DNA from 2 places in the Mycobacterium sp. NGS56 genome. Region 2 is predicted to be linked to the other one. Evidence: predicted binding sites of a transcription regulator. Region 2 holds the regulator's gene; the other holds the start of a gene.
What was found. The regulator HspR, encoded in region 2, represses chaperone genes until heat shock. The targets are predictions, from matches to a motif close to ANNTGAGTNNNNNNNACTCANNT.
Positions count from the first base shown of each region.

Region 1: a site for HspR is predicted at 4,536-4,558, ahead of lon (endopeptidase La). Genes of this name have one in related genera too.

Region 1 is NZ_JCALCQ010000003.1:70,888-85,316, reverse strand. It holds gene AC5Y4F_RS10480 (peroxiredoxin) at 100-687, shown strand; gene AC5Y4F_RS10475 (alkyl hydroperoxide reductase) at 727-1,263, shown strand; gene AC5Y4F_RS10470 (alpha-amylase family protein) at 1,274-2,602, shown strand; gene AC5Y4F_RS10465 (DUF1810 domain-containing protein) at 2,704-3,141, opposite strand; gene AC5Y4F_RS10460 (alpha-hydroxy acid oxidase) at 3,160-4,404, shown strand; gene lon (endopeptidase La) at 4,572-6,905, shown strand; gene AC5Y4F_RS10450 (hypothetical protein) at 7,125-7,544, shown strand; gene AC5Y4F_RS10445 (nitroreductase family deazaflavin-dependent oxidoreductase) at 7,609-7,998, shown strand; gene AC5Y4F_RS10440 (TfoX/Sxy family protein) at 8,005-8,337, shown strand; gene AC5Y4F_RS10435 (endonuclease) at 8,379-9,005, shown strand; gene AC5Y4F_RS10430 (DUF72 domain-containing protein) at 9,013-9,738, shown strand; gene AC5Y4F_RS10425 (NAD(P)/FAD-dependent oxidoreductase) at 9,785-11,023, shown strand; gene AC5Y4F_RS10420 (NAD-dependent epimerase/dehydratase family protein) at 11,016-13,142, opposite strand; gene AC5Y4F_RS10415 (acetyl-CoA acetyltransferase) at 13,255-14,429, opposite strand, start outside.
Region 2 is NZ_JCALCQ010000005.1:89,412-103,840, forward strand. It holds gene clpB (ATP-dependent chaperone ClpB) at 1-1,948, opposite strand, end outside; gene AC5Y4F_RS15165 (DUF3060 domain-containing protein) at 2,069-2,512, shown strand; gene AC5Y4F_RS15170 (FAD-binding oxidoreductase) at 2,545-3,726, shown strand; gene AC5Y4F_RS15175 (aldose 1-epimerase) at 3,729-4,631, shown strand; gene AC5Y4F_RS15180 (heat shock protein transcriptional repressor HspR) at 4,781-5,164, opposite strand; gene dnaJ (molecular chaperone DnaJ) at 5,164-6,342, opposite strand; gene grpE (nucleotide exchange factor GrpE) at 6,403-7,062, opposite strand; gene dnaK (molecular chaperone DnaK) at 7,059-8,921, opposite strand; gene AC5Y4F_RS15200 (LysR family transcriptional regulator) at 9,053-9,994, opposite strand; gene AC5Y4F_RS15205 (aldehyde dehydrogenase family protein) at 10,082-11,566, shown strand; gene AC5Y4F_RS15210 (amidohydrolase family protein) at 11,572-12,522, shown strand; gene AC5Y4F_RS15215 (hypothetical protein) at 12,669-13,256, shown strand; gene AC5Y4F_RS15220 (sugar porter family MFS transporter) at 13,357-14,429, opposite strand, start outside.

The sequences.
Region 1 (14,429 bases), on a different contig from region 2:
CTATAAACCTAGTGGGAAATATCACCTTTACTTCAACTAGCGTACGCGGCAACATGGGAAAGGAAAGCTAATCTTGATTAAATCCAGACAAGGAGCGACATGCCTCTGCTGACCATCGGCGACCAGTTCCCCGCCTACGAGCTGACTGCATTGATCGCGGGCGATCTGTCCAAGGTCGACGCCAAGCAGCCTGGGGACTACTTCACCACCATCACCAGCGAGGACCACGCCGGCAAGTGGCGCGTGGTGTTCTTCTGGCCGAAGGACTTCACCTTCGTGTGTCCAACCGAGATTGCCGCCTTCGGCAAGCTCAACGACGAGTTCGAAGACCGCGACGCGCAGGTGCTCGGCGTTTCGATCGACAGTGAGTTCGTGCACTTCAACTGGCGTGCACAGCACGACGACCTGAAGAAGCTGCCCTTCCCGATGCTCTCGGACATCAAGCGGGAGCTGAGCCTGGGCACCGGTGTGCTCAACGCCGACGGGGTAGCCGACCGGGCGACCTTCATCGTCGACCCGAACAACGAGATCCAGTTTGTTTCGGTCACCGCGGGTTCCGTGGGCCGCAACGTCGAAGAAGTGCTGCGTGTCCTGGATGCGCTGCAGTCCGACGAGCTGTGCGCGTGCAACTGGCGCAAGGGTGACCCGACCCTGGACGCCACCGAGCTGCTCAAGCAGTCGGCCTGATTCTTTACTGATCGCATAAGGTCGGGATTAGGAGGCGAGATGAGCGTAGAAAACCTCAAAGAAGCGCTGCCCGAGTACGCCAAGGATCTCAAGCTCAACCTTGGCTCGATCACCCGCACGACCGAGCTCAACGAGGAGCAGTTGTGGGGCACGCTGCTGGCCAGCGCCGCGGCGACCCGGAACATGCAGGTGCTCACGGAGATTGGGGCCGAGGCGGCCGGCATCCTGTCCGCCGAGGCGTACAACGCGGCGCTGGGAGCCGCGTCGATCATGGGCATGAACAACGTGTTCTACCGTGGCCGGGGCTTCCTGGACGGCAAGTACGACGATCTGCGCGCGGGGTTGCGAATGAACATCATCGCCAACCCCGGTGTGGAGAAGGCGAACTTCGAGCTGTGGTCCTTCGCGGTGTCGTCGATCAACGGATGCCCAGATTGCGTGACCGCTCACGAGCACACCCTGCGCGAGGCCGGGGTCAGCCGCGAAACCATACAGGAGGCGTTGAAGGCCGCGGCGATCATTTCCGGCGTGGCACAAGCGATCATCGCCGCCCAGACGCTGGCAACCGTCGGCTGATCGCACCGTCGTGACCAGTCCCGTGACCCAACCCGCCTGGGTCGAGCACGCGATCTGGTGGCAGGTCTATCCCTTGGGGTTCGTGGGAGCATTCCCCACACCGCAGTCAAGCGAGCCGCCGCAGCCGGAGGAACATCGGTTGCGGCGGCTCGTCGACTGGCTGGACCATGCCATCGAACTCGGGGCGTCGGGCATTGCGCTAGGACCCATCTTCGCCTCGCGCACACACGGTTACGACACCACCGACCACTACCGCATCGATCCCCGGCTCGGTGACGACGCCGACTTCGACCACCTGGTCGCCGAGGCACATCGCCGCGGACTGCGAGTACTCCTCGACGGCGTGTTCAATCATGTCGGGGAGGACTTCGCACGCTACCGCGAGGCGGCCGATGACGAGCGAGCCGCACGCTGGTTTCGCGGACGCCCCGGTCGTTTCCACACCTTCGAAGGCCACTCCGGGCTGATCACCCTCAACCACGACAACCCCGAAGTCGCCGACTACACGGTCGACGTGATCGCGCACTGGTTGGGTCGCGGCGCCGACGGCTGGCGTCTCGATGCTGCTTACGCTGTGCCAAAACACTTTTGGTCCTCAACCCTGAAGAGGGTCCGCGAGCGCTACCCGGATGCCTGGTTCGTCGGCGAACTCATCCATGGCGACTACGCCGCGGACGTACGGGCCGCCGGCTTCGACTCCGCCACGCAATACGAGCTGTGGAAAGCGATCTGGAGCAGCCTTAATGACGGCAACTTCTTCGAACTCGACTGGGCGCTGCAGCGGCACAACGACTTTTTGACCACCTTCTCGCCACTGACATTCATCGGCAACCACGACGTCACCCGCATCGCCAGCCAGCTGGAGACCGCCGCACACGTGCCCCACGCGCTGGTGCTGTTGCTGACCATCGGCGGGGTGCCCAGCGTGTACGCCGGTGACGAACTCGGCTTTCAGGGATTGAAGGAAGAACGCTTCGGCGGAGACGACGCGGTACGACCCGAGTTCGGCTCTCCCCCAATGCAACTGGATGATCGAGGCGTCGAAATTTGGCGGTTGCATCAGTATTTGGTCGGGCTGCGGCGTCGCTACCCCTGGCTGCACGCGGCATCGACCACCGCACGGCTGCTCAAAAACCGGCACTACGTGTACGAGACGCGCAACGGCGACGATGCGCTGCTGGTGGTGCTCAACATCGACGACGAGCCACTGCGCATCGCACTACCAGAGCTGGGCACGGCGCGCGCGCAGGTGGTCGGCGGTTCGGCGGCCCCGCCGCAGGAGGTCGTCGACACCGTCACGGTCGAGGCACAAGGCTGGCGGATCTTGAGCCCGGCCTAGGGACGATCGCGAGCGCGGTGTAGCCGGGCGAAGCGGGTCGGCCCCATCAGGTTAGGGACGATCGCGAGCGCGGTGTAGCCGGGCGAAGCGGGTCGGCCCCATCAGGAATTCGTCAGCCGTTCCAACGTCAGCCGGTCTTGATGGCCGTCGTAGTACTTGTCGAGCACCGCGATGAAGTCCTGGTTGTCCTCGGTGGCCTGGGTGAACAGCGTCATGGAGGAGCGCAATTTGAGGTCGTCCGGCGAGCCGAAAATCTGCCCTATCGATCGCCCCTGCACCGAGGTGACCAGCCGCGAGCACTCATGCAACCGTGGCCCCAGCAACTCATGGCGCAGGTATGCGCGGGCCTCGTCGAGCGAGCCGATGCCGAAACGGGCGGCCATCGCGCTGCCGCCCAACCCGCGCAGCTGCGGAAAGACGAACCACATCCAGTGTTTGCGCTTTCGCCCGGCACGTAGCTCGTCTATGACATCGCCGTAAACCGGATCCTGCGCTTCGACAAAACGCTCGAGATCGAAAGGGTCGCCTGTCGATTCCATATGACTACGGTTGCACATATGGCGGTTCGACGACGAGTGCCCAAACTGCGGGATCTGGCGCCGCTGATGCAATTCAAGCGGCCCCGGTTCAACGCGACCAGGCGCCGCCTCGACGCCGCCTACACCATCGAGGATCTGCGAGCCATCGCCAAACGCCGCACTCCCAAGGCGGCGTTCGACTACACCGACGGCGCCGCCGAAAACGAGCTGTCCATCGAACGTGCGCGACAAGCGTTCCGCGACATCGAATTCCACCCGACAATACTGCGCGACGTCAGCAATGTCACCACGGGCTGGGACGTGCTGGGCCTGCCGGTGGTGTCGCCGTTCGCGATCGCGCCCACCGGTTTCACCCGATTGATGCACACCGAGGGCGAGATCGCCGGCGCGCAAGCGGCGGCCCGCGCGGGGATCCCGTTCTCGCTGTCCACGCTGGGCACCTGCGCGATCGAGGATCTGGTCACCGCCGTCCCTCAGGGCCGAAAGTGGTTCCAGCTCTACATGTGGCGCGATCGCGAGCGCTCGATGGCGCTGGTGCAGCGCGCCGCCGCCGCGGGATTCGACACGCTGCTGGCGACAGTCGACGTCCCCGTCTCCGGTGCCCGGCTGCGGGATAACCGTAACGGCATGACGATCCCGCCCACGCTGACACTGCGCACCGTGCTCGACGCGGTGCCGCACCCGAAGTGGTGGTTCGATCTGTTGACCACCGAGCCGCTGGCCTTCGCCTCACTGGATCGTTGGCCGGGCACCGTCGCCGAATACCTGAGCACGATGTTCGACCCGAGCCTCACCTTCGAAGACCTGCAATGGATCAAGGCGCAATGGCCCGGCAAGCTCGTCGTGAAGGGGATCCAGACACTCGAGGATGCGCGCGCCGTCGTCGACCGTGGCGTCGACGGCCTTGTGTTGTCCAATCATGGTGGGCGCCAACTGGACCGGGCCCCCGTCCCTTTTCACCTGCTGCCCGTTGTCGCGCGCGAGCTCGGGAAACACACCGAGATACTGGTGGACACCGGCATCATGTCGGGCGCCGACATCGTCGCCGCCATCGCGCTGGGGGCCCGCTGCACGCTGGTCGGGCGCGCCTACCTCTACGGCCTGATGGCCGGCGGCGAGGCGGGCGTGAGCCGCGCGATCGAGATCCTTGCCAGCGGCGTTCTGCGGACCATGGCGCTGCTCGGGGTCACCTGTTTAGCAGAGCTGTCACCCCGGCACGTCACCCAGCTCACGCGGCTTGGTCCTGTTTCGCCGCCAGCGTAACGCTCTGTGACGGCCGCCTCGCCGGCGCCGAGATTGCCGCTAGGGCTGTGATTTGCGCGCCAACAATGACCATGGCGGCAGTCTCGATGCGTTCGCCGCGATTGCATCGGGAACAAACCGGCGCCGAGCTGGGTTAAGCGCATCAGACTCAACTTTTGGAGGATTTGATGGCTGAAGCCAAGTCGGTGCCGGTGCTGTTTGTCACCGACACCATCGTCTTGCCCGGAATGGTGGTGCCGATCGCGCTGGACGACGCCGCCCGCGCGGCGATCGACGCCGCTCAGGCGAGCGACTCGGGGCAGCTGCTGATCGCCCCCCGGCTCGAGGACCGGTATCCGTCGCACGGCGTGATCGCGAAGATTTTGCAGGTCGGACGCATCGCCGGCGGTGGCACCGCCGCGGTGGTGCGCGGTGAGCGCAGGGCCCAGATAGGGGCGGGAGCGTCCGGACCCGGTGCGGCGCTGTGGGTCGAGGTGACCGAGGTCCCCGAGATCGAGACGACGGAGGAAATCAAGGCGTTGACGGCGGAGTACAAGAAGCTGCTGTTGGCCATGCTGCAACGCCGAGAAGCCTGGGAGATCATCGATTACGTCAACCGACTGACCGATCCCTCGGCGCTGGCGGACACCTCCGGGTACGCCTCCTACCTGACGAACGCTCAGAAGCGGCAGTTGCTGGAGACCGTCGATGTCGCCGACCGGTTGCGCGTGCTGATCGATTGGACCAGCGAGCATCTCGCCGAAGTCGAGGTCAGCGACAAGATCGCCGAGGACGTGCGCGAGGGCATGGAAAAGACGCAGAAAGAGTTTCTGCTCCGCCAACAGCTCGCCGCCATCCGCAAGGAACTGGGCGAAGGCGAACCCGACGGGTCGGATGACTACCGAGCCCGCGTCGAGGCGGCCGAGCTGCCCGAGAAGGTGCGCGAGGCCGCGCTGCGCGAGGTCGGCAAGCTGGAGCGCTCCAGCGACCAAAGCCCGGAAAGCGGCTGGATTCGCACCTGGCTGGACACCGTGCTCGACCTGCCCTGGAACGTCAAGAGTGAGGACTCGACGGATCTGAAGGCCGCGCGCGAGATCCTGGATGCCGACCACCACGGCTTGGACGACGTCAAGGACCGCATCGTCGAGTACCTGGCCGTGCGGGCCCGCCGCGCCCAGCGCGGGCTGCAGGTCGTCGGTGGACGCGGTTCGGGCGCGGTGATGGTGCTGGCCGGTCCTCCCGGCGTGGGCAAGACGTCGCTGGGTGAAAGCGTGGCCCGGGCGTTGGGTCGCAAGTTCGTGCGCGTCGCCCTGGGCGGCGTGCGCGACGAGGCCGAGATCCGTGGGCACCGTCGCACCTACGTGGGCGCATTGCCGGGCCGGATCGTGCGCGCGATCGGTGAGGCGGGATCGATGAATCCCGTTGTGCTGCTGGACGAAATCGACAAGGTGGGTTCCGACTATCGCGGCGACCCGAGTGCGGCGCTGCTCGAGGTGCTCGACCCCGCGCAGAACCACACCTTTCGCGACCACTACCTGGATCTGGACCTGGATCTGTCGGACGTGGTTTTCCTGGCCACCGCCAACGTGATTGAAAACATTCCGTCGGCGCTGCTCGACCGCATGGAGTTGGTGCAGATCGACGGTTACACGGAGGACGACAAGGTTGCCATCGCCCGGGACTACCTGCTGCCCCGGCAGCGAGAGCGGGCGGCTCTGACCGAGGATGAGGTCGCGGTGACCGACGCCGCGTTGCGCAAGATCGCAGCCGACTACACCCGCGAGCCTGGGGTGCGCCAGTTCGAACGGCTGCTGGCCAAGGCGTTGCGCAAGGCGACCACAAGGCTGGCCTCGGAAGCGAACGGGGATCCGGCGTCGCTGACCATCGATGAGCCCGATCTGGTTGACTTCCTGGGCCGCCCGCGGTTCATGCCGGAGTCGGCCGAGCGCACCGCGGTGCCGGGCGTGGCCACCGGGCTGGCCGTTACGGGCCTCGGTGGTGACGTGCTCTACATCGAGGCCGGGGCCACCGACGGTGAGCCGGGTCTGCAGCTGACGGGTCAACTGGGTGACGTCATGAAGGAGTCCGCGCAGATCGCGCTCTCCTACGTGCGCTCGCACGCCACCGACTTGGGTGTCGACCCTAAAGCGCTGGACCGGCGCATCCACGTGCACGTGCCCGCGGGAGCGGTGCCCAAGGACGGCCCATCGGCGGGGGTCACTATGGTGACCGCGCTGGTGTCGATGGCGACCGGAAGGCAGGTCCGTTCCGACGTCGGCATGACTGGCGAGGTCACGCTGAACGGGCGGGTGCTGCCGATCGGCGGCGTGAAGCAGAAGCTGCTGGCAGCCCAACGCGCTGGACTGTCAACGGTATTCATCCCGGCGCGCAACGAGCCGGATCTGGACGACGTGCCAGGCGAGGTGCTCGATGTGCTGGACGTGCGGCCCATGGCCGACGTCGCCGAGATCGTGGCCCAGGCGCTGGAGCCGGCGGCCGACGCCGCCACGGTGGCCGCCTAGCTACTGTTAAATGCCTGTCGAATAGGCCTTCCTAGTGGCCCCCGGGGATTGCCAAGAGGTTTTGGCTTCCCCGGACCGGGGGTAGTCACAAGCGCAGAGGCAAAGCCAGCCGAGGGGGGTTTGACCTCCACCCGACGTCAAAGGACGTTTGGTGACGAACAACAAATCAGGCCGTGAAGCCGCTGAACGGGCAGTGAGCGGCCGGACAAGGAGTTCATCGTGAGGTTGAACAGAATAGCTGCTAGCGCCGCTATTGCGGGCGCGTTGACGTCGGGCGCGTTGGGAGTCGGCGTGGGGTTTGCACAGGCCGACCCCAATGGCCCGAACGTTCCGGGGCCAAACGTGCCAGGCCCGAACGTTCCTGATCGGGATGGACCGGGTCAGGGGCAATGGATCCCTGGGCAGCCGATTTGTAACGGTGGTCCGGGCGTCAACTGCAACGGCCCGGGCACCCCGCTTCCGCCGGGGCAGCGCGGATTCCCGCCGCCAGGCCACTTCAATGACCCGATTGGCTACGGGTACCCCCCGCGCTGGACGCCGCCGGGTCAGCCGGGCGACTACCCGGTGGTATTCAACCCGGACGCACACCAGTGGGGTGTGTTCCTGCCTGGTGGTCAGTTCGTGGCCTACGCGACCTAAAACCGCATAGTGAGACAGCCGCCGCCCTGCGGCGGCTGTTCTCGTTTGCGGCAGAATCCAAGCTATGAGTGACTTCAGGAATCTGAAACGGCAAGTCGTCCATCGCGTTCAGCGGCTGTTGGTCAATCCGGTGGGCCGCAGGTTACCCATGACGATGCTGGAAACCACGGGGCGCAAGAGCGGGCAGCCGCGTCGTACCGCGGTGGGCGGGCGCGTCGTGAATAACCAGTTCTGGATGGTTTCCGAACATGGCGAGCACTCGGACTACGTCCGCAACATCAAGGCGAATCCCGCGGTCCGGGTGCGGGTTGGCGGGCAGTGGCGTAACGGCACGGCGCACCTGCTGCCCGACGACGACGCGGTACAGCGGCTCGGCGAGCTGCCGCGATTGAACAGCGCGGCGGTACGCCTAATGGGCAGCGACCTGCTGACCATCCGCGTCGATCTGGACTGATGCCGCATGGCCTACGACGAGGATCTGGCCAATCGCATCCGTGAACTCCTCGGCTCCGAGCCCGGCGTCGACGAGAAACGCATGTTCGGCGGTCTGGCGTTCTTGATCTACGGCAATATGTCGGTCGCCGTCAGCGGCCAGGGCGGACTGTTGGTGCGGGTGCGGCGGGAGGACACCGATAAGCTCATCGAGCGTGCCCATGTCAGCCCGATGGTGATGGCCGGCCGCGAGACCCGGGGCTGGCTGCGCGTCGAGGCCGCCGGGGTGCGGACCAAACGCCAGCTGCACAGTTGGGTGAACCGCGGAGTCGGCTACGCGCGCAGCCTGCCGCCCAAGTAGCGTCCGGTTTGCTCGCCCAAAGCGCGGGTACGCGGGTGCCTATGGACAAGCGGGTGCGACGGCTGCTCGATGTTGCCGGTACCACGTACGCGGCCCAGGCGCGGATCACCATGAGCGACAAGCCGATGCCGCTGTTCCAGCTCCTGGTTCTGTGCATGCTGGCCAGCAAGCCGATCGACGCGGGCATCGCCATGGCCGCCGCACGTGAACTGTTCAGGACCGGCCTGCGGACAGCCAAAGCCGTGCAGGAGGCCGACCGGCAGACCATGATCGAGGCGTTCGGGCGCGCGCACTACGTTCGCTACGACGAAAGCTCGGCGACCCGCCTCGCCGAGATGGCCGACCGTGTTTGTAATCAGTATTCCGGTGATCTGCGCCGGCTGGCAGATCGCAGCCACCGCGACCCGGCGGCGGCCAAACGAATGCTCAAACAATTCAAGGGAATCGGTGACACCGGTGCCGATATCTACCTGCGGGAAGTTCAGGACGTGTGGACGTGGGTGCGGCCCTACTTCGACGACCGCACCACCGACACCGCCAAGCAACTTGGCTTGCCCGGGGAGCCGAAGAAGCTGGGATCGCTTGCGCCGCAAGCCAATGCCCGCCTTGCGGCCGCGCTGGTCAGGGTGTCGATGGACGACGATGTGCGTCAGCGGGTGACCGGCTGAGCGGCCCGTGACCATACGCATCGGTACCTCGGGGTGGTCGTACAACCACTGGGTTGACGTGCTGTATCCCACCGGGACGCCGTCGGGACGTCGGCTCGCCCGGTACGTCGAGGTGTTCGATACCGTCGAGCTGAACGGAAGCTTCTACCGCTGGCCCCAGGACTCAACCTTCACCGGCTGGCGCCAACAGCTGCCGAAGGGCTTTACCATGTCGGTCAAGGCCCATCGCGGCTTGACGCACTACCGCAGGCTGGCCTCACCCGAGCCGTGGATCGAACGGTTCGAACGCTGTTGGCGTCTGCTGGGTGATCGGCACGGGGTGCTGCTCGTGCAATTGCACCCTCAGCAGCAGCGCGACGACGCGCGCCTGGATTCGTTCCTGTCCCTCATGCCCGAGTCGATCCGCGTCGCCGTCGAATTGCGTCACCCGACGTGGAACGACCCTGCCGTGTTCGAGTTACTGGAACACCGACGCGCGGCCTATGTGGTGATGAGCGGCCTCGGGCTCGAGTGCATCCCCCGGGCGACCACCGATCTGGTGTACATCCGGATGCACGGCCCGGATCCGGAAGCCAATTATGCCGGCTCGTATTCCGACAGCGACTTGCGGCGTTGGGCCGGCCGAATCGCCGAGTGGGACAGTGACGGCAGGGATGTGTGGATGTATTTCAACAACGACCTAGGTGGCCACGCGGTCCGCAATGCCCTGGCCTTGCGCGAGCTGGTGAGCTGAGCGCGCACGAGTAGGCTGGAATCCTTCGAAGAAGGGAGCACCGATCATGGCCGGCTCGACCAGCTTCGTCATCGTCGGCGGCGGACTCGCGGCTGCTAAAGCCGTAGAAGCATTGCGCGATAACAACTTCGATGGTCATATCACGGTGTTCGCCGACGAGGAGCATCTGCCTTACGAGCGGCCCCCGCTGTCAAAGGAGTACCTGGCCGGCAAGAAGTCGTTGACTGACTTTACCGTGCACAACTCCGACTGGTATCGGGACAACGACGTCGATCTGCGGCTCAGCGCCCGGGTGACGGCCCTGGACGCCGCCGGCCACACCGTGGGTCTTGCCGACGGCGCTACCGTGCGCTACGACAAGCTGCTACTGGCCACCGGATCCGCCTCGCGACATCCACCGATACCGGGTTCGGACGCCGGCGGCGTCCACTACCTGCGCAGCTACGAAGATGCGGTGGCGTTGAATTCCGTTCTGGCCGAAGGGGCGTCGCTGGCCGTTGTGGGGGCCGGGTGGATCGGGCTGGAAGTGGCCGCCGGTGCCCGCCAGCGTGGCGTCGACGTCACCGTGGTCGAGGCGGCCAGGCAACCACTGCTGGCCGCACTAGGCGAAACCGTCGGCGACGTGTTCGCCACTCTGCATCGCCAGCACGGTGTGGATCTGCGGCTCGAGACCCAGGTCGAGGAGATCACCCATACGGACGGCGCGGCGAGCGGTTTGCGCATCCGCGGCGGGGCGACCATCGCGGCCGACGCCGTGCTGGTGGCCGTTGGCGCCAAGCCGAACACCGAACTCGCCGAGCAGGCCGGGTTGTCCATGGGTGACGGCGGGGTACTGGTCGACGCGTCGTTGCGCACCAGCGACCCCGACATCTATGCCGTTGGTGACATCGCCGCGGCCGAGCACCCGCTTTTCGGCACCCGGATCCGCACCGAGCACTGGGCCAACGCGCTCAAGCAGCCCGCAGTCGCGGTGGCCGGGATGCTGGGTACGCCAGGCGAATACGCGGAGCTGCCGTATTTCTTTACCGACCAATACGACCTCGGCATGGAATACGTCGGGCACGCGCCCAGCTTCGAGCGGGTGGTGTTTCGAGGCGACGTCGACGGGCGCGAATTCGTCGCGTTCTGGCTCGATCGTGACGACCGGGTGCTAGCCGGGATGAACGTCAATGTCTGGGATGTGCTGGACGACGTCAAAGCCCTGATCCGGGCGCAGACTCCGGTCGACGTCGACAAGTTGTGCGATACGCAGTCATCGCTGGCCGACCTGCCCAGCGTCAGCTGACAGTTTGCACGGCGTCGGAATCGTCAGCGCTGCGCTGCACGGGGGTCCACGTCCCGTCGATGACGTCGGGTGGGTATTGCACCTGTAAGCGTTCGCGCTCGGTGCGTCGGCGTTTGATCCGCAGCCGCGCATCGCCGGGCAGCGTGACCAGCTCGTTGCAGGTCAAGTAGTACATATCGTCGACTTCATCGATCAGATCCGCCTCGACCCGCAGGGAACCCAAGGCGCGCAACGTCATCCGGAGCTCATGTGTGAAGCGCATCGTGGTGTCGTGGGCCAGTTCCCGCGAGCCGCGGGCGTTGGCGGCCAACCGATCGTCATGCGACAGCAGCGGCGCGGGCTGTGCGGCGGCGGCAGCCGCGGCGATCAGCAACATTGTCGGGTCGTCGGCAAATGTGGTGCTGGCCAGTTCGGCCTCCCCCGGTCCGCGGTGCCCGATGCGCGCGACGGCGGCATCGACGGCGGCCGCGGTCGTCGGCGACAACGCGCGAATGCTCGCGAGGTTGCCCTCCTTCGCCAGCGCACACAACGGCGGGTCGGCACGCAGCGCGGCCGCCAACTCGGCGATCTCGGTGGCGACGAGATCGCTGTCGGTGATCATGCCCATCCCGGGCACACCGCGCCGGGCCTGGCTAAGCACCGGCGTTGCGGCGCTGACGCCGGCATCGATCAACCACAGCGCGTTCAGGATCCAGCCCTGATGAATGCGGTCGCGCAGCAGCCGCAGCCGAACTTCCAGCGCCGCCTCCGGCAGCATCGCCAGTTGGCCGGCGTCGAGGTGCTCCGCGGTGGCGGCGGCGCCGTATGCGCGGGTGTCGGCCCGCAGATGGCGCAGCGCAGCCAACGACCGTCCCGCGGCAACCGCCTTGGCGACCGAGCCGAGAGCTCCGCCCGCCAGGGCCGGCTCGCCGAACGGCAGCGGATCCCCGACATGGGGCCGGCCGACCAGAGCGTCGCGGGCGACGGCCTCCTGGTCCCAACCGGGCAGCTGAGACGCGGCGACCAGGTTGACCGACACCCCGACATAGGCGCGGTGACCGAACACCGCAATGGCCCTGGTGCCCCATTCCTCGTCGACCGCACCCCCCAACGCGAGCACGTGACCCAACACCCGGCTCGCGGCGCGCAGCCCACTCAATTGCACGTCCAGCGTTATCGGCGTCAGCGGTCCGGGAAGCGCCTCATTGAGGGCGGAGCCGCTGAAGATGGGAAACCGAGGATCGATCTGGTCGTCGAATTCGCCCTCGATGCCTTCCGGTGCCGCGCTGTGCGTGTCGACAGCCGGCCGTCGATGGTGCGGCAGCACCTCCACCGGGAGCGCGAGCCGTCCGCCGTGGTTGATCGCGCCCGCGGTGTCGAGTCGGCGGCCGACGAGTCCGCGTGCGGTGTCGGCGACCGCGTCGACTGCCTGCCAGCCGAAATCGAATGACCAATCCTCTTGTGCCGCCGACACATTCAGTTCCGGGATCAATTGCGGCCAGCTGCGCACCCGATGCAGCCGGGACCGCGGGTCGGTCGCCCGCAACATGCGCCACGCGGTGATGAGATTGACGGTGTCCGGGCTGGCGAGGTCAACCACGCCGGTGCGGTCGGTGTTCAACGCCAGAACCACAAAGCGCATCAGATCGTCGAGGTGCAGCACACGGACGGGCTGAGCCGAGGCTTTGGCGTGAACCAGGGTGGCGACGGTACGGCACACCATCCAGTCGAGCTGGCGACCGACCGGTGGTGCGATCCGGACGACCACGGTTGGGCCCCAGCTCGAGACCACCAGGTCTTCGGCCGGCCGGTACAGGTCGGCCCGGCCCGCGGCCTGGGACACGAACAGCAGCCGGGAACCGGCGCGGGCGGCCGCGTCGGTCACCCGCGCGAGGCCGTCCATGTCCGCGCTGCCGGGGGCGGAGGGGTCGATGGGCGCCAGGTGGATCACCGCATCGGCTTCGTCGGTCAGCTCACTCAGGACCCGGTCGCTCAGCGACGCGCAAACAAAGTCGACGTTGCGGTCCAGGCACGGATGGGGAAGCTCAGCAATGCCGGTAACGGTGTGGCCGGCAGCGATCAGCTGCCCGGCGACCAGCCGCCCGAGTGCGCCGGTGGCGTCGGTAACCAGGATGTGCACCTGGGCTCACCTCCCCCAACCCTCAGTCCTCAACAATAGGCACGCGGGCATGGGCTACGCGACCGTCGGTCCGGTAACGGTTCGGCGACCTTGCGTGATGTGTCCGGCCCGGCTATCGCAGCGCCGCGCTGCCGTCCGCGGCGACGGCAACCTTGGCGCCACCGATATCTTCGCGCACCGACGCCTGCGCCGTGGCGCGATCGGTGATCACGGCCAGCGCCCGCGATCCGCCGGGGGTACGCACGGCCAAAAAAGCCTTCTCGGGCTCGCCGCCGCGGTCGAATGGCGTCGTCCAGGCTTCGACGGTGCCGACACCTTCCCACTCCACGACCGCGTCGGTCGTGGGCTCCCGGTCGACAGCCACTTGCGCGTCGTCCCAACGGAATTCGGCAGGCGGCTCGGTGCTGTAGACCCCGAAGCTGTGTTTCGTCAGGTACCCGCCGTTTGCGGTGATCAGGCCGCGTCGACCCGGATTGGCCACCAGCAACTCCGCCATGGTGGCGATCGAATGCATCACGTAGTTGCTCCACGGCCCGCCCGCGAACGTCAGCCCACCGGTGACCGTCAGCGGGCGGGCGGGATCGTCGAGGCTCAGGCCGAGCTCGGACGCCGCCACCTGTACCGCGGAGGGGAAGCAGGAGTACAGGTCGACGTAGTCGATGTCGTCGATTCCCAAACTGGCGAGTTCCAGCACGCGCTGGCCGGCGATGCGGATCGCCGGCGAGCGGTGCAATTCATGGCGCTCGGCGATGGACGGCGTGTCGTGGGCGTCGGTGCCAGCGTGCGGGAACACCCACCGCTCGGCGGGGATCTTCAGCCGCGTCGCCTCCCCGACCGAGGTCAGGACCAGCGCCGCACCCTGGTCGACCATGTTGTTGGAGTTCATCAGCTTGGTGTAGGGCCAACTGATCATCCGGTTCTGTGGGCTCACCTGACTGATCTCGTCGGCTCCCGACGGTTTGCGGATCCAGGCGTTCGGGTTGGCCACCGCCACGGCGTTGAACCGTGCCCACAGCGCCGCGATGCGCCTGAGGTGATCGTCGATCGACTCGCCGTTCGCGATCCGAAGCGCCTCCTCGAACATCGGGTAGACGTAGGCAGGCCGATCGAGAGAGATCCTGATTTCGGCGTCGCCGGCCATCGGGACGTCGTCACCGCTGACCTTGGCCATCGGGACCGAGTGGTCCTGTTCGGTCCAGACCAGCTTGCCGCCCTTGGCCCGCAGGCCCCGCCTGGTCCGCCAGGTTTCGGCGCCGGCCAGCAGCACCACGTTGGCGCGGGCCCGCT
Region 2 (14,429 bases):
CGACCAGCCGGGCCACCGAGTGCTTCTCGCCGTATTCGCTCATGTCGATGCGGACCATCGCGCGTTCGTCGTCGAAGAGGAACTCCGCCAGCGCCTTGGCCAGCTCGGTCTTACCGACGCCGGTCGGCCCGAGGAACATGAACGATCCGGTGGGCCGGTTGGGGTCCGCGACGCCGGCGCGGGAACGCCGCACCGCGTCGGATACCGCTGTCACCGCCCTCTTTTGGCCGATGACGCGCTTGCCCAGCTCGTCTTCCATGCGCAGCAGCTTGGCGGTCTCGCCCTCGAGCATGCGGCCGGCGGGGATGCCGGTCCACGCCGACACGACATCGGCGATGTCGTCGGGGCCGACCTCCTCCTTGAGCATCACGTTTTCGCGGGCCTCGGCATGGGGCAGCGCGGCCTCGAGTTTCTTCTCGACCTCGGGGATGCGGCCGTACCGCAACTCGGCCGCCTTGGCCAGGTCGCCGTCGCGCTCGGCGCGCTCGGACTCCCCGCGCAATGTGTCCAGCTGTTCCTTGAGCTCACGCACGACGTCGATGGCGTTCTTCTCGTTCTGCCACCGGGTGGTCAGCTCGGCCAGCTTCTCTTTCTGGTCGGCCAGCTCTGAACGCAGCTTCTCGAGCCGCTCCTTGGACGCCTCGTCCTCCTCCTTGGCCAGCGCCATCTCCTCGATCTCGAGGCGGCGGACCAGACGCTCGACCTCGTCGATCTCGACTGGCCGGGAGTCGATCTCCATCTTCAGCCGGCTGGCGGCCTCGTCGACCAGGTCGATGGCCTTGTCCGGCAGGAAGCGGGCGGTGATGTAGCGGTCGGACAGCGTCGCGGCGGCCACCAGGGCCGAGTCGGTGATGCGCACCCCGTGGTGTACCTCGTAGCGGTCCTTCAGCCCGCGCAGGATGCCGATGGTGTCCTCCACCGAGGGCTCGCCCACCAGCACCTGCTGGAAGCGGCGCTCCAGCGCGGCGTCCTTCTCGATGTACTTGCGGTATTCGTCGAGCGTGGTGGCGCCGACCAGCCGCAGCTCGCCGCGGGCCAGCATCGGCTTGATCATGTTGCCGGCGTCCATCGCGCCCTCGCCGGTCGCCCCGGCGCCGACGATGGTGTGCAGCTCGTCGATGAAGGTGATGATCTGTCCGGCGGAGTTCTTGATGTCGTCGAGCACGGCCTTGAGGCGTTCCTCGAACTCGCCGCGGTACTTCGCGCCGGCCACCATCGAGCCGAGGTCCAGGCTGATGACGGTCTTGTCGCGCAGGCTCTCGGGCACGTCGCCGGCGACGATGCGCTGGGCCAGCCCCTCCACGATCGCGGTCTTACCGACACCCGGCTCACCGATCAGCACCGGGTTGTTCTTGGTGCGACGGGACAGAACCTGCACGACGCGGCGAATCTCGTTGTCCCGCCCGATAACCGGGTCGAGTTTGCCTTCGCGGGCGCGCTCGGTGAGGTCGGTCGAGTACTTCTCCAGCGCCTGGTAGGTCGCCTCGGGCTCCGGGCTGGTGACCCGGGCGCTGCCGCGCACCTTGACGAACGCCTCGCGCAACGCCTGCGGCGAGGCGCCGTGGCCGGTCAGCAGCTTGGCGACGTCGGAATCACCGGTGGCCAGACCCACCATCACGTGCTCGGTCGAGACGTACTCGTCGTCCATCTCGGTCGCCAGTTGCTGGGCCGTGGTGATGGCGGCCAGTGATTCGCGCGACAGCTGCGGCTGCGAGCTCGCGCCGCTGGTTTGGGGCAGCCTGTCGACCAGGCGTTGCGCCTCGGTGCGGATGGTGGCGGGCTGGACGCCGACAGCCTCCAGCAGCGGCCCGGCGATGCCGTCGGCCTGCGTCAACAGCGCCATCAGCAGGTGCGCGGGCCGAATCTCCGGATTACCCGCGGCCGACGCGGCCTGGAGTGCCGAGGTGAGCGCCGCTTGGGTCTTGGTGGTCGGGTTGAAAGAGTCCACGACACCTCCGTTCGTAGTACAAAATGCTTGTCCACATGTCCAACGCCGTCAAGGTTGAGTGTGTTCCGCTCAACTCTACCGAGTTTTGGGCGATACGGCGTTCGGGGTATCCCCGAATCGATGACGCAGACGACGCAGCACCCCGACCAGGCCGACGGCGAGATGCCCAGAACTCCGCGCCGCGTTGCGCGGGCCTTCTCGCTCACCGCGGTGGCCGTCGGACTGGCGCTCGCGGGGCTGGTCGCGATCGGGCTGCATAGCGACTTCGCCGCGGGTGGCCCGTCGACCACGGTCCCGCAAGCCGGCACGCTGCAGGCCAGCGGGATCGGCACGACGAAGACGATCCCGTGTCACGCCGGCTACCTGTCGGTGAGCGGGAAGAACAACACCATCACCCTGACCGGGCACTGCACCAGTGTGAGCGTCTCGGGCAGCGGCAACCACGTCGCGGTCGACAGCACCGACGCGGTGAGCGCATCGGGGACCGGCAACGTCGTTCTGTATCACTGGGGTTCACCCAAGATCGACAACGTCGGGACGGCCAACATCGTCCGACAGGGCTGAATCACCGGCGGTCGAGCCTAGAATCGGGGCCCGTGAGCCTGGAGGACGTCGACGCACTGCGGATGCTGCGCGACGCCTTCGCCCCCGAGGAGTCGGGTTCGGCCGGGGAACCCGATGGGCTCGTGCACCGCTTTTACACCCATTGGTTCGCCCTCGACGCTTCGGTGCGCGACCTGTTCCCGCCCGAAATGGCCGCCCAGCGGCTGGCTTTCGGCCACGCGTTGCACTGGGTATACGGCGAGCTCGTCGCGCGGCACACACAGGAGCCGGTGTCGTTCCTGGCCCAACTCGGCCGCGATCACCGCAAATACGGTGTGCTGTCCCCGCATTACGAGACGCTGCGGCGGGCGTTGTTGACGACCCTGCGCGCCCACCTGGGTGCGGCCTGGACCGACACCCTCGACGAGGCGGCCAGGCAGTCGCTGAATTTGATCACCGGCGTGATGAGCGGCGCCGCGGACGCCGAGGAGGGTCCCGCCTGGTGGGACGGCACCGTCATCGAGCACATGCGGGTGTCGCGCGACCTGGCGGTCGTCCGCCTGCAGCTCGATCAGCCGATGCACTATCACCCCGGCCAGTACGTCAACGTCCACGTGCCCCAATGCCCGCACCGCTGGCGGTATTTGAGTCCCGCGATTCCGGCCGACCCGAGCGGCGGAATCGAGTTTCACGTCCGCCTGGTTCCCGGCGGCTTGGTCAGCACCGCGATCCTCAACGAAACGCGCACCGGCGACCGGTGGCGGCTGTCCAGCCCGCACGGCGGCCTGCGGGTCGACCGCGACGGGGGCGACGTGCTGATGGTGGCCGGCAGCACGGGGCTGGCGCCACTGCGGGCGCTGATCATGGACCTGTCCCGGTTCGCGGTGAATCCGCGGATACACCTGTTCTTCGGCGCCCGATACCGCTGCGAGCTCTACGATCTGCCGACCCTGTGGCAGATCGCCTCGCACAATCCGTGGCTGTCGGTATCGCCCGTCTCGGAGTACAACAGCGACCCGTCCTGGGCCGCAGACTATCCCGACGTCACGCCACCGCGCGGCCTGCACGTGCACCAGATCGGGCGACTGCCCGAAGTGGTGACCAAATACGGCGGCTGGGGCGATCGGCAGATCCTGGTGTGTGGCGGGCCGGCGATGGTCAACGCCACCAAGGCCGCCCTGATCGCCAAAGGGGCACCGCCCGAACACATTCAGCATGACCCGCTATGGAGGTAGCCATGCACGTCGTCACCCTGCACGATCCGTCGTCGCCGGTGGTCGCGCAGTTCGTCCCCGAGGCCGGGATGATCGGCACGTCGCTGCGCGACGCCGGTGTCGAACTGCTGGGCCAGCGCCGCGGCCTGGACGCCTACATCTCGGACGGCAAGACGATGGGCATCCCGATTCTGTATCCGTGGGCAAATCGATTGGGCGAGAACACCTATACCGCGCAGGACGTCACCGTGAGCCTGTTGCCGGGAGAAAACGGGGTGCGCACCGACCCCAACGGGCTACCCATCCACGGCGTCCTGGCCGCCTACCCTGGGTGGCGGGTGACGGCCGAGACCGCAAACGAGCTGACCGCCGAACTGGATTTCGGCGCCGATCCCCAATTGCTGGCCAGCTTTCCCTATCCGCATGTGCTCGCGGTGACGGCGCGGCTGGCCGACCGGAGGCTGACGGTCCGGGCCACGGTCACCGCGACCGGCGACCGGGCGGTGCCGCTGTGCTTCGGGTTCCATCCCTATCTGCAGCTGCCCGATGCGCCGCGGGCCGACTGGGTCATCGAGACACCGCCGTTGCGGCACCTGGGCCTCGACGGCAAGGGCCTGCCGACGGGCAATTCCGAGCCGCAGCCGGCGCGGGAAGAGGCGTTGCGCGACAAGGCCTTCGACGATGCGTATGACCAGGTGGCCGAGGGTTCGGTGTTCGCGGTGTCCGGCGGCGGGCGCCGCATCGAGGTGCACTTCGAACGCGGCTATCCGGCGGCGCAGATCTTCGCGCCGCCGGTCGACGACCCCGCGAAGGCGATCGTGTGCTTCGAGCCTATGACCGCACCGACCGACGCCCTGCGCCGTGGCGGCTACCGCTGCGCGCGGCCGGGCGAGCCGGCGGTTACGCAGTTTTCCATCCTGGTGTGATCTCGGTGACCACTTGGGTCTCTTCAGTCGCTGCCTGATGGCCACTGGGTGAATGCCAAAAGCGCTAGCAGATGCGCTAGCGCTTTGCGGATTGTCCCTATGCCTCCGGGAACGGAAACCCTTGGGGCGAAAGTGAAACCGAGCGACAGTCAACGGCCGCGGCGCGGCTGCCACACCACCAGCGCGGTGCTCTTGGGCACCACGGCCACGTCGCGGCGCTGGCCGGCCCGCGTCTGCGCCAGCTCCTCGGTCAATTCTTTGACCCGGGCCTGCAGCGCTTCGACCTGGTTGGTCAGCTCGATGATCCGTTTGATGCCGGCGAGGTTGACGCCCTCGTCCTGCGAGAGCCGTTGCACCTCACGCAACAGGTCGACGTCGTGCTCCGAATACCGCCGTCCCCCACCGGAAGTCCGGCGCGGGCTGACCAGGCCGAGCCGGTCGTAGGTGCGCAGCGTTTGGGCGTGCATGCCGGCCAGCTCGGCGGCCACCGAGATCAGAAAGGTTCGGGCATCCTCTTTGCGGTTCTTAGCCATCAGCGATTACCTGCCCATCCGGCCCGGGGGTCGAAGCCGCTGGACCGCTCCGCGGCGGCGTAAGCCTCCAGCGCCTCCTGGGCTGCGCCCTCCAGATTCGGTGGTACGGCGACCTTTACGGTCACCAGCAAGTCCCCGTTGCCGCCGCTGCGCTTGGGCACGCCACGCCCGCGCACCCGCAGGATGCGGCCGTCGGCGGTGCCCTTGGGCACCCGGACACCGACTTTGCCATCCAGGGTGGGCACCGAAATGGTTGAGCCCAGGGCCAACTCGGCGAAGCTGACCGGAACGGTCACCGTGAGGTCGTCGCCGTCGCGTCCGAACACCTTGTCCGGGCGCACGTGCACGGTCACGTACAGGTCACCCGACGGCGCACCGCGCAATCCCGCCTCGCCCTGGCCGGGCAGCCGGATGCGCTGTCCGTCTTCGACTCCCGGTGGGATCCGCACATTGATCGTGCGGGTGCGGGTGGTGACGCCGGTGCCCTTGCACTCGTCACAGGGGTGCTCGATGATCGAGCCGCTGCCCCGGCAATCGGTGCACGGTTCGGAGAAACCGAATGCGCCCTGGTTGCGGTTGATCACACCGGAGCCGTTACAGGTGGGGCAGACCTTCGGGCTGGTGCCCGGCCGCGCGCCGCTGCCATGGCAGTTGGTACACGGCGCCGGACTGGTCAGCCGCAGCGGCATCGCCACGCCCTTGGCGGCCTCGACGAAATTCAGCTGCGTTTCCGTCTCGAGGTCGTTACCGCGCCGCGGCCGGCTGGGACGGGCGCCCGAACCGCGCCCGAACAAGCCGCCGAACAGGTCACCGATGTTGGTGCCGCCGCTTCGGCCGGCGGCATCGAACAAATCGTTGAGGTTGAACTCAGCGCCGTCACCGCCGACGTTGAAGCCCCCGAACCCGCCGCCGTCGAACCGGCGCCCGCCAAAACCACCGCCGGCGAACAGCCTTCGGGTTTCGTCGTATTCCTTGCGCTTGGCCGGATCCGACAAGACGTTGTGCGCCTCGGAGACCGCTTTGAATCTTTCGCCGGCGGCGGGGTTGTCGGGGTTGGCGTCCGGGTGTAGGTCGCGCGCCAACTTGCGGTAGGCGCGTTTGATCTCTTCGGGACTGGCGTCAGAGGAGACGCCCAGCTCCTTGTAGAAGTCCTTTTCGACCCATTCACGCTGGGCCATGTCGCGTCACCCCCTCACCACTTTCTCTTGGTCACTCTTCCAATGTGCTGATTGTGTGGTCTAGTCACCGGACGTGCCGGCGTTATCGTCCGATTCGGCGGGGTCGGTTTGCCCGGCCGCCGCGGCGGACTCGGCGGACTCGGCGGTTGCGTCGCCCTCATCGTCGACCGTGTCGACGACGCCGACCAACGCGTGGCGCAGCACCTGATCGCCCAGCTTGTAGCCCTGACGCATGACGGTGCCGATCACCGGACGGGAGCCGTCGCCTTCGTGCTGGACGGCTTCGTGCAGCACCGGATCGAAGTCCTCGCCCTCCTCGCCGAACGCCGACAGGCCGAGGCCGGTCAGCGCGCTTTCCAGCTTGTCGGCCACCGACTTCAACGGCCCGGACTCCAGGTCGCCATGCTTGCGTGCGCGGTCGAGATCGTCCAACACGCCCAGCAATTGGTTGACGACGGCGGCCTTGGCCCGGTCCGCCGCGGCTTGCTGATCGCGCAGCGCACGCTTGCGGTAGTTCGCAAAGTCGGCCTGCACCCGTTGCAGATCGCCCAGCAGTTCGGCGGCCTTGCCGGCCTCCTCGGGTGATTCACCCGAGAAGTCGCCCCGCGCAGCCCCTCCCGGCGCGTTGCCGGGAGGGACCTGCCGTACTTCACCGGTCTCAGGGTCGATTCGCCGCTTGTCGGTGACTGTCACCTGTTCCTGTGGATTGCTTTCCGTCACTTGGACTCCCGGTCATCGTCGACCACCTCCGCGTCCACGACATCGTCAGCGGAGCCAGACCCGTCGCCTGCCGCGCCGCCACCGGCCTGCTCGCCGGCGGCCTGGGTGGCCTCGTAGATCGCCTGTCCGAGCGCCTGCGATTCCTGCCCCAGCTTCTCCATGGCCGCCTTGATCGCGGTGATGTCGGTGCCGGCCAGGGCCGTCTTGGCCTCGGCGATCGCGGCGTCGACCTTGGACAGCGTGTCCTCGGGGACCTTCGAGCCGCCCTCGGCGTCACGCTGGTCCTTGACGAACTTCTCCGTCTGGTAGACCAGCGATTCGGCCTGGTTGCGGACGTCGGCCTCTTCGCGACGCTGACGGTCCTCCTCGGCGTGCGCCTCGGCGTCCTTGATCATCCGGTCGATCTCCTCCTTGGACAGGCCGGAGCCCTCCTGGATTTTGATCGTGTTCTCCTTGCCGGTGCCCTTGTCCTTGGCGGTGACGTGCACGATGCCGTTGGCGTCGATGTCGAACGTGACCTCGATCTGTGGGACGCCGCGTGGGGCCGGCGGGATGCCGGTGAGTTCGAAGGAGCCGAGCAGCTTGTTGTGCGAAGCGATTTCGCGCTCACCCTGATAGACCTGGATCTGCACCGACGGCTGATTGTCGTCGGCCGTGGTGAAGGTCTCCGACCGCTTGGTGGGGATGGTGGTGTTGCGTTCGATGAGCTTGGTCATCACGCCGCCCTTGGTTTCGATACCCAGGCTCAGCGGCGTAACATCAAGCAGCAGAACGTCTTTCACCTCGCCCTTGAGCACGCCGGCCTGCAGGGCGGCGCCCACGGCGACAACCTCGTCGGGGTTGACGCCCTTGTTGGGCTCCTTGCCGCCGGTGAGCTCCTTGACCAGCTCGGTCACCGCGGGCATCCGGGTGGAACCACCCACCAGGACCACGTGGTCGATCTCGGAGACCGAGATACCGGCGTCCTTGATCACGGACTGGAAGGGCTGACGCGTGCGGTCCAGCAGATCCTGTGTGATGCGCTGGAATTCGGCGCGGGTCAGCTGCTCGTCGAGGAACAGCGGGTTCTTGTCCGCGTCGACGGTGATGTACGGCAGGTTGATCGACGTGCTCTGCGAACTCGAGAGCTCGATCTTGGCCTTCTCGGCGGCCTCACGCAGCCGCTGCATCGCCATCTTGTCCTTGGTGAGGTCAATTCCGCTGGTGCCCTTGAACTTATCGACGAGCCACTCGACGACGCGGTCATCCCAGTCGTCCCCACCGAGGTGGTTGTCACCGCTGGTGGCGCGGACCTCGACCACACCCTCGCCGATCTCGAGCAGCGAGACGTCGAACGTACCGCCACCGAGGTCGAAGACCAGGATGGTCTGTTCCTTCTCGCCCTTGTCCAGGCCGTAGGCCAGCGCGGCCGCGGTCGGCTCGTTGACGATGCGCAGGACGTTGAGGCCGGCGATCTGGCCGGCTTCCTTGGTCGCCTGACGCTGGGCGTCGTTGAAGTACGCCGGCACGGTGACCACCGCGTCGGTGACGTCCTCGCCCAGATACGCCTCGGCGTCGCGCTTCAGCTTCATCAGCACGCGGGCACTGATCTCCTGAGCGGTGTATTTCTTGTCATCGATCTCGACGGACCAGTCGGTTCCCATGTGTCGCTTGACCGAACGGATGGTGCGGTCGACGTTGGTGACCGCCTGGTTCTTGGCGGGCTGGCCGACCAACACCTCGCCATTGCGCGCGAAGGCGACGATGGACGGCGTGGTCCGCGAACCCTCCGAGTTGGCGACGACGACTGGGTCACCACCCTCGAGGACTGCGACGACGGAGTTGGTGGTCCCGAGGTCGATACCGACCGCACGAGCCATGGTGATTCCTCCTGAATATGTAGAGCTTGCTTGGTGTCACTATGCTGAGTGAACCCCGCTCAAGCCTGCCCGTGGGGCTGGTGGGCTGTCAACCCGGCATTGAGTGTGGTTCGCTCAACTTGTCGATCATGTTAACGGCGATCGGTGCCGCCTTGTTCCCGGGGTGGCTGACTATTCGGAGCCCCGTCGGCAACATCCTCGATCAGCGCCAGCAGCGCGCGGGTGGCCGCGCTGACCGGCCGGGTCCCCGAGGTCGCCACGTAGAGCCGCCACTGCAGGTCGTGCCCGGTGATTCGGACGCTGACCAAGCCCGAGCTGTCGATGCCGTCGAGGATGGACCAGCTCAAAAAGCCGATGCCCAGCCCCTTGCGGATGCAGGTCGCCGCGGTGCCGATGTCGGCAACCTCCACCGCGACGGTCCGCTCGACACCCGCAGCCGCGAACGCGGTGTCGACCACGGTGCGGTTGCCATACCCCGGCGGTCCGTCGACGAAGGACATGCCCGCCAGATCGGCCAGTGAAACCGTCTTGCGCCGCGTCAGTGGATGCTCGGCGGGCACCACCAGTAGGAGGGGCACCGACGCGACCAGCCGGGTATTCAGGTCAGCCGGTGGTGGTCCGGTGAACACCAGAAAGGCGACGTCGAGGCCCCCGTCGCGCAATTGGCCGGCTAGACCGGCCGAGCCGGCGCTGGCCGCACGCAGGTGGACGACCACCTCGGGGTGACGGGCGTGCAGTTCGGCCAGCACGGTCGGCACGTCGATGACGCTGACCGACGTCAACGTGCCGACCCTGACGGTGCCGCGCACGGTGCCCCGGGCGGCGTCGACCGCGTCCTTGGCCGCGCGGGCGGCGTCAAGCGTGGTCCGGGCGTGGGGCCGCAGCGCTTCTCCGGCGGGGCTCAATGTCGCTCCGCCCGGGCCCCGGACGAAGAGCTCGGTGCCCAGTTCGCGTTCGAGCGCCTTGATCGTCGCCGATACTCCGGATTGCACGACCCGCAGTCGCGTGGCCGCTCCGGTGAAGCTTCGGCTGTCCGCGACGGCCAGGAAATACTCGAGGTGGCGAAGCTCCATATCAGCGATTATCACCAATAATGATCAAGCGCATCAGAATATATCGTTGGTGCTGATCGTGGGGTCGGCCATACCGTGACAATGCCCATGAATCAGCAAACCCCCACCGAGATCGGCACGCGGTGGTCGTCGGGGTCCCCCGACGACAGATTCGTCGTGGAAAACCCCGCCACGGGTCAGGTCGTCACCGTGGTGCAAGGCGCCGGTATCGACGAGGTGGACAGGGCGGTGCGGGCGGCACACGCCGCGCACCTGAGCTGGAAGCACCGCCCGGCCCGTGAACGCGGCCGCTATCTGCGGCGGGTCGCCGACGTCATTCGCGCGCACGCCGACGAGATCGCCGCCCTCGAGTCGCTGGAAATGGGCAAGCCGATCAGCCAGGCCCGCGGCTTCGACGTGGAAGCCGCGATCGGAATCTTCGAATACTTCGGCGCCATGGTTGAGGTGCTGCCGAGCCAGGCGCGCGACTACGGCCCGATCTTCGACGTCACCACGCTGGAGCCCTACGGCGTGATCGCCGGCATCGTGCCCTTCAACTGGCCACCGATCCACACCGCGGGCAAGATCGCTCCCGCGCTGGCCGTCGGCAACGCCGTCGTGCTGAAACCGCCCGAGCAGACGCCATCGGTGGTGCTGCGGCTGGTCGAACTGATCCAGTCGGTGCTGCCCGACCCGGTGGTGCACGCCGTGCCCGGCGGCGGCGAGGTGGGCGCGGCGTTGGCCGAGCATCAACTGGTGGGCAAGATCTCCTTCACCGGGTCACCGCTCACCGGTTCGGCTGTGCTGCGCACCGCGGCCGGCAACCTCACGCCGGCGCTCATGGAGCTGGGCGGAAAGAACCCGCTGCTGGTATTCGACGACGCCAATTTGCGTGAGGCACTGCTGGCCGCCGTCGAAGGTGGCTTCTTCAACCAGGGCGAGGCGTGCACAGCGTCCTCGCGAATCCTGGTGCAGGACAACATCTATGCCGAATTCGAGAAAAGGCTGTGCGCCGCGGTCTCCCAGCTGCGGGTGGGCGACGGCGCCGACCCCGGCACCGACGTGGGCCCGCTGGTCACCAGGGCACAGCGCAAGCAGGTGCTGGAATATCTCGACATCGGCATGGCCGAGGGCGCCCGCATCGCCGCCCAGGCTCCGCTGCCGCAGGATCCCGAACTCGCGGACGGCTTCTACGTCGCACCGACCGTGCTGACCGGCGTCACACCGGGCATGCGGGTGGCGCAGGAGGAGATCTTCGGCCCGGTCGTCGCACTGATCCGGTTCACCGACGAGGCCGAGGCGGTCCGCATCGCCAACGGCACGCCGTACGGACTGGTCGCCGCGGTTTTCACCGCCGACGGCGATCGGGCGCTGCGGGTGAGCCGGCAGATCCGGGCCGGAGCCGTCTTCATCAACAACTACGCGCGGATGGCCATCGGCAGCGGATTCGGCGGCGTCGGCCACAGCGGGTTCGGCCGCGAGCACGCACAGGAGACGCTGGCCGAATACGGCTACACCAAAACCATCCGCCTGGCCGCCAACCGCGACGAGCTGCCGTATTGGAACGCCGCCACCCGAGTCGTCGAAGGATAACTCAGATGCGTGTAATCGCCCTTGAAGAGCATTACGCCACAACGGAATTCCTGCGTGGGCCGGGCACCTGGCTCGCGTCGCGGCCCGGCATCGTGGAACCGGCCAGCGATCTCGGCGACGGCCGCATCGCGGCGATGGACGAGGCGGGGGTGGATCTGGCGGTGCTGTCACTGGCCGCACCCGGGGTGGAACAGCTGGACCCGGACGAAGGCGTTCGGCTGGCCCGCGACTGTAACGACCAGCTCGCGGCCGCGGTGCAGCGATACCCGGATCGCCTGGCGGGTTTTGCCACCGTGCCCACCAGCGCCCCCGACCAGGCGGCCGACGAACTCGAACGGGCCGTGCGCCGGCTCGGCTTTCCCGGCGCGGTGATCAACGGACACAGCCGGGGCCGTTACCTGGACGACCCGTTCTTCGAGCCCATCCTGGCCCGCGCGGCCGCCCTGCAAGCACCGATCTACCTGCATCCGACCATCCCGCCGGCGGGCGTCATCGAGTCCAGCTACGCCGGCTTCGCCGAGCCCGTCACGTTCGCGCTGGCCACGGTGGGCTGGGGGTGGCACATCAATACCGCCACCCACGCGCTGCGGATGATTCTCGGCGGCGTGTTCGACCGCCACCCGTCGTTGCAGATCATCATCGGGCACATGGGTGAAGCGACGTCGTTCATGCTCCCGCGTTTCGACGCAACGCTGACACCGGATTTGACCGGCCTGCGACGCCCCGTGAGTTCCTATCTGCGCGAGAACTTCCACTACACGTTCGCCAACTTCAATGACCACGCCACGTACGCGAACCTGGTGGCGCAGGTGGGGATCGAACGCGTGGCCTTCTCCGCCGACTATCCGTTCGGGTCGATGGTCGCCGCCCGCGCCTTCCTCGACGGCTTGCCGCTGTGCGATCACGAGCGGGCCGCGATCAGCCACCGCAACGCCGAAAAGCTACTCGGCCTCTAGCGGCCCGAACAGATCCGTGACCGGTCGATCACGCGGTGATAAACCCGGACCATCGGCTCTGCATCGATAGCCGCGCCGGAACAGGACTTTCGCCTCCCGGTGCGTAACCTAAGTGCCGCTATTTCGAATCGTCTGGGGAGCGGCGGGTGCGGTTTTCGGAGAATGTGCGGCGGAGCCTGGCCGGTGGTTCGCTGCTGCTCGTAGCCCTGCTGGCCAGTTCAGAGCTGGTCTCTGGCTGCAGCTCCGTCATCGGCGGCCGGCCGGTGGCCTCGCCCGGAGCGGGTCCCACCGAACCGTCATTCCCCACCCCCAGATCCACTCCGCCGTCGGCCACCGCCACCCCCGCGCCGGGCCCGTCCACTGCGCCGGCGAACCCGACCAATCCAGCGGGAGCCATCCCGCTGCCGCCCGACCAGAACGGTTACGTCTTCATCGAGACCAAATCCGGCGTGACGCGCTGCCAGATCAACAGGGAGACCGTCGGCTGTGAGGCGCCGTTCACCAACTCACCGCTGCAGGACGGTGAGCACGCCAACGGGGTCAGCATCAACAGCGACGGCAAAGTGCAGTGGGTGCTGGGCAACCTGGGCGCCATCCCGACCGTCACCATCGACTACAAGACCTACGCGGCGCAGGGCTGGACGATCGTCGCCACCGCCGACGGCACCCGCTTCACGAACGACCAGACCAAGCACGGCATGTTCGTCAGCATCGAGAAGGTCAGCACGTTCTAGGGGCCTGAAACGCCGAATCATTCGGGCTACGGCGCGATCCGGCCGGCTGAGCCGGCCGTCCGGCATCAGGTGCCGAACGACTTGTCGCGCAACCGAATTGTCAACGGGTGAAGTCCGACGGTCGAAATTTCCCCTCAGACAGCTGGTTTTCGATCTCCTCCAGGCTCTTACCGGTGAGGTCGGGCATGCGGAAGTACACGAAGACCCACGCCGCCAGGTTGAACAACGCGTAGAGCCACATCGAGGGCCCGACCCCGATCGCTTTGATGAGCGACAGCATCGTCAACGTGATTACGAGGTTGGTCCCCCACAGTGTCGCCGACTGCACGGCGGTGGCGGCCGGGCGCACCGCCAGCGGATAAGTCTCCGAGCCGGTCAGCCAGCCCATCAGCTGTAGGCCGCCGCCATTGAACAGCATGAAGGCGGTCAGGCAGATCATGATGTAGGGAATCACCTCGTGACCGCTGCCGCTGGTCACGAACAGCAGACCCAGCACGAACAGGCTGATCGCCGCACCCGGCACCATGATGAGGGTGAGCCGGCGCCGACCCACCCGGTCGATGATGGCCAGCCCGATCAGTTGGGCGATCAGGTAGGTCGCACCCAAGCCCACCGATACCCACAGAGCGACGGACCTGTACACGCCGTCGTCGGTCAATATGGTCGGCGAGTAGTAGATGATCATCTCGATGCCGCTGAGCTGGGTGAACACCGCGATGCCGCAACCCAGGACCAGGGCCGGGCGCACCCAGGCGGCGCGCAGCCCACCCCACCCTCGGGTACTGGCCGTGTGTTCGACGCGTGCGAGTTCAATCGCTTCGTCCAGCTCGCTACCCACGTCGTAGCCCTCGGGCCGGACCTGTTCCAATACCGCTTGCGCGGCGTGTCGATCACCTTGCTTGACCAGCCAGCGCGGACTTTCCGGCAGGCGCAGCAACAGCCACAGCATGATCGCCGCGGGTACGCACGCGATCCCGATCGGCCCTCGCCAGGAGATCGAGTCGGAGACCCCGACGAGGGTAGCGACGAGGAGGCCAACCCCGATGGCGATCTGGAAGCACAGCACCAACCGCCCCCGGTAGGCCGGTGGCGAGAGTTCGGCGACATACATCGGTGCCGTCTGCGTCGCCCCGCCGACCGCGAAGCCCAGGACCAGCCTTCCCAGCGACAGCG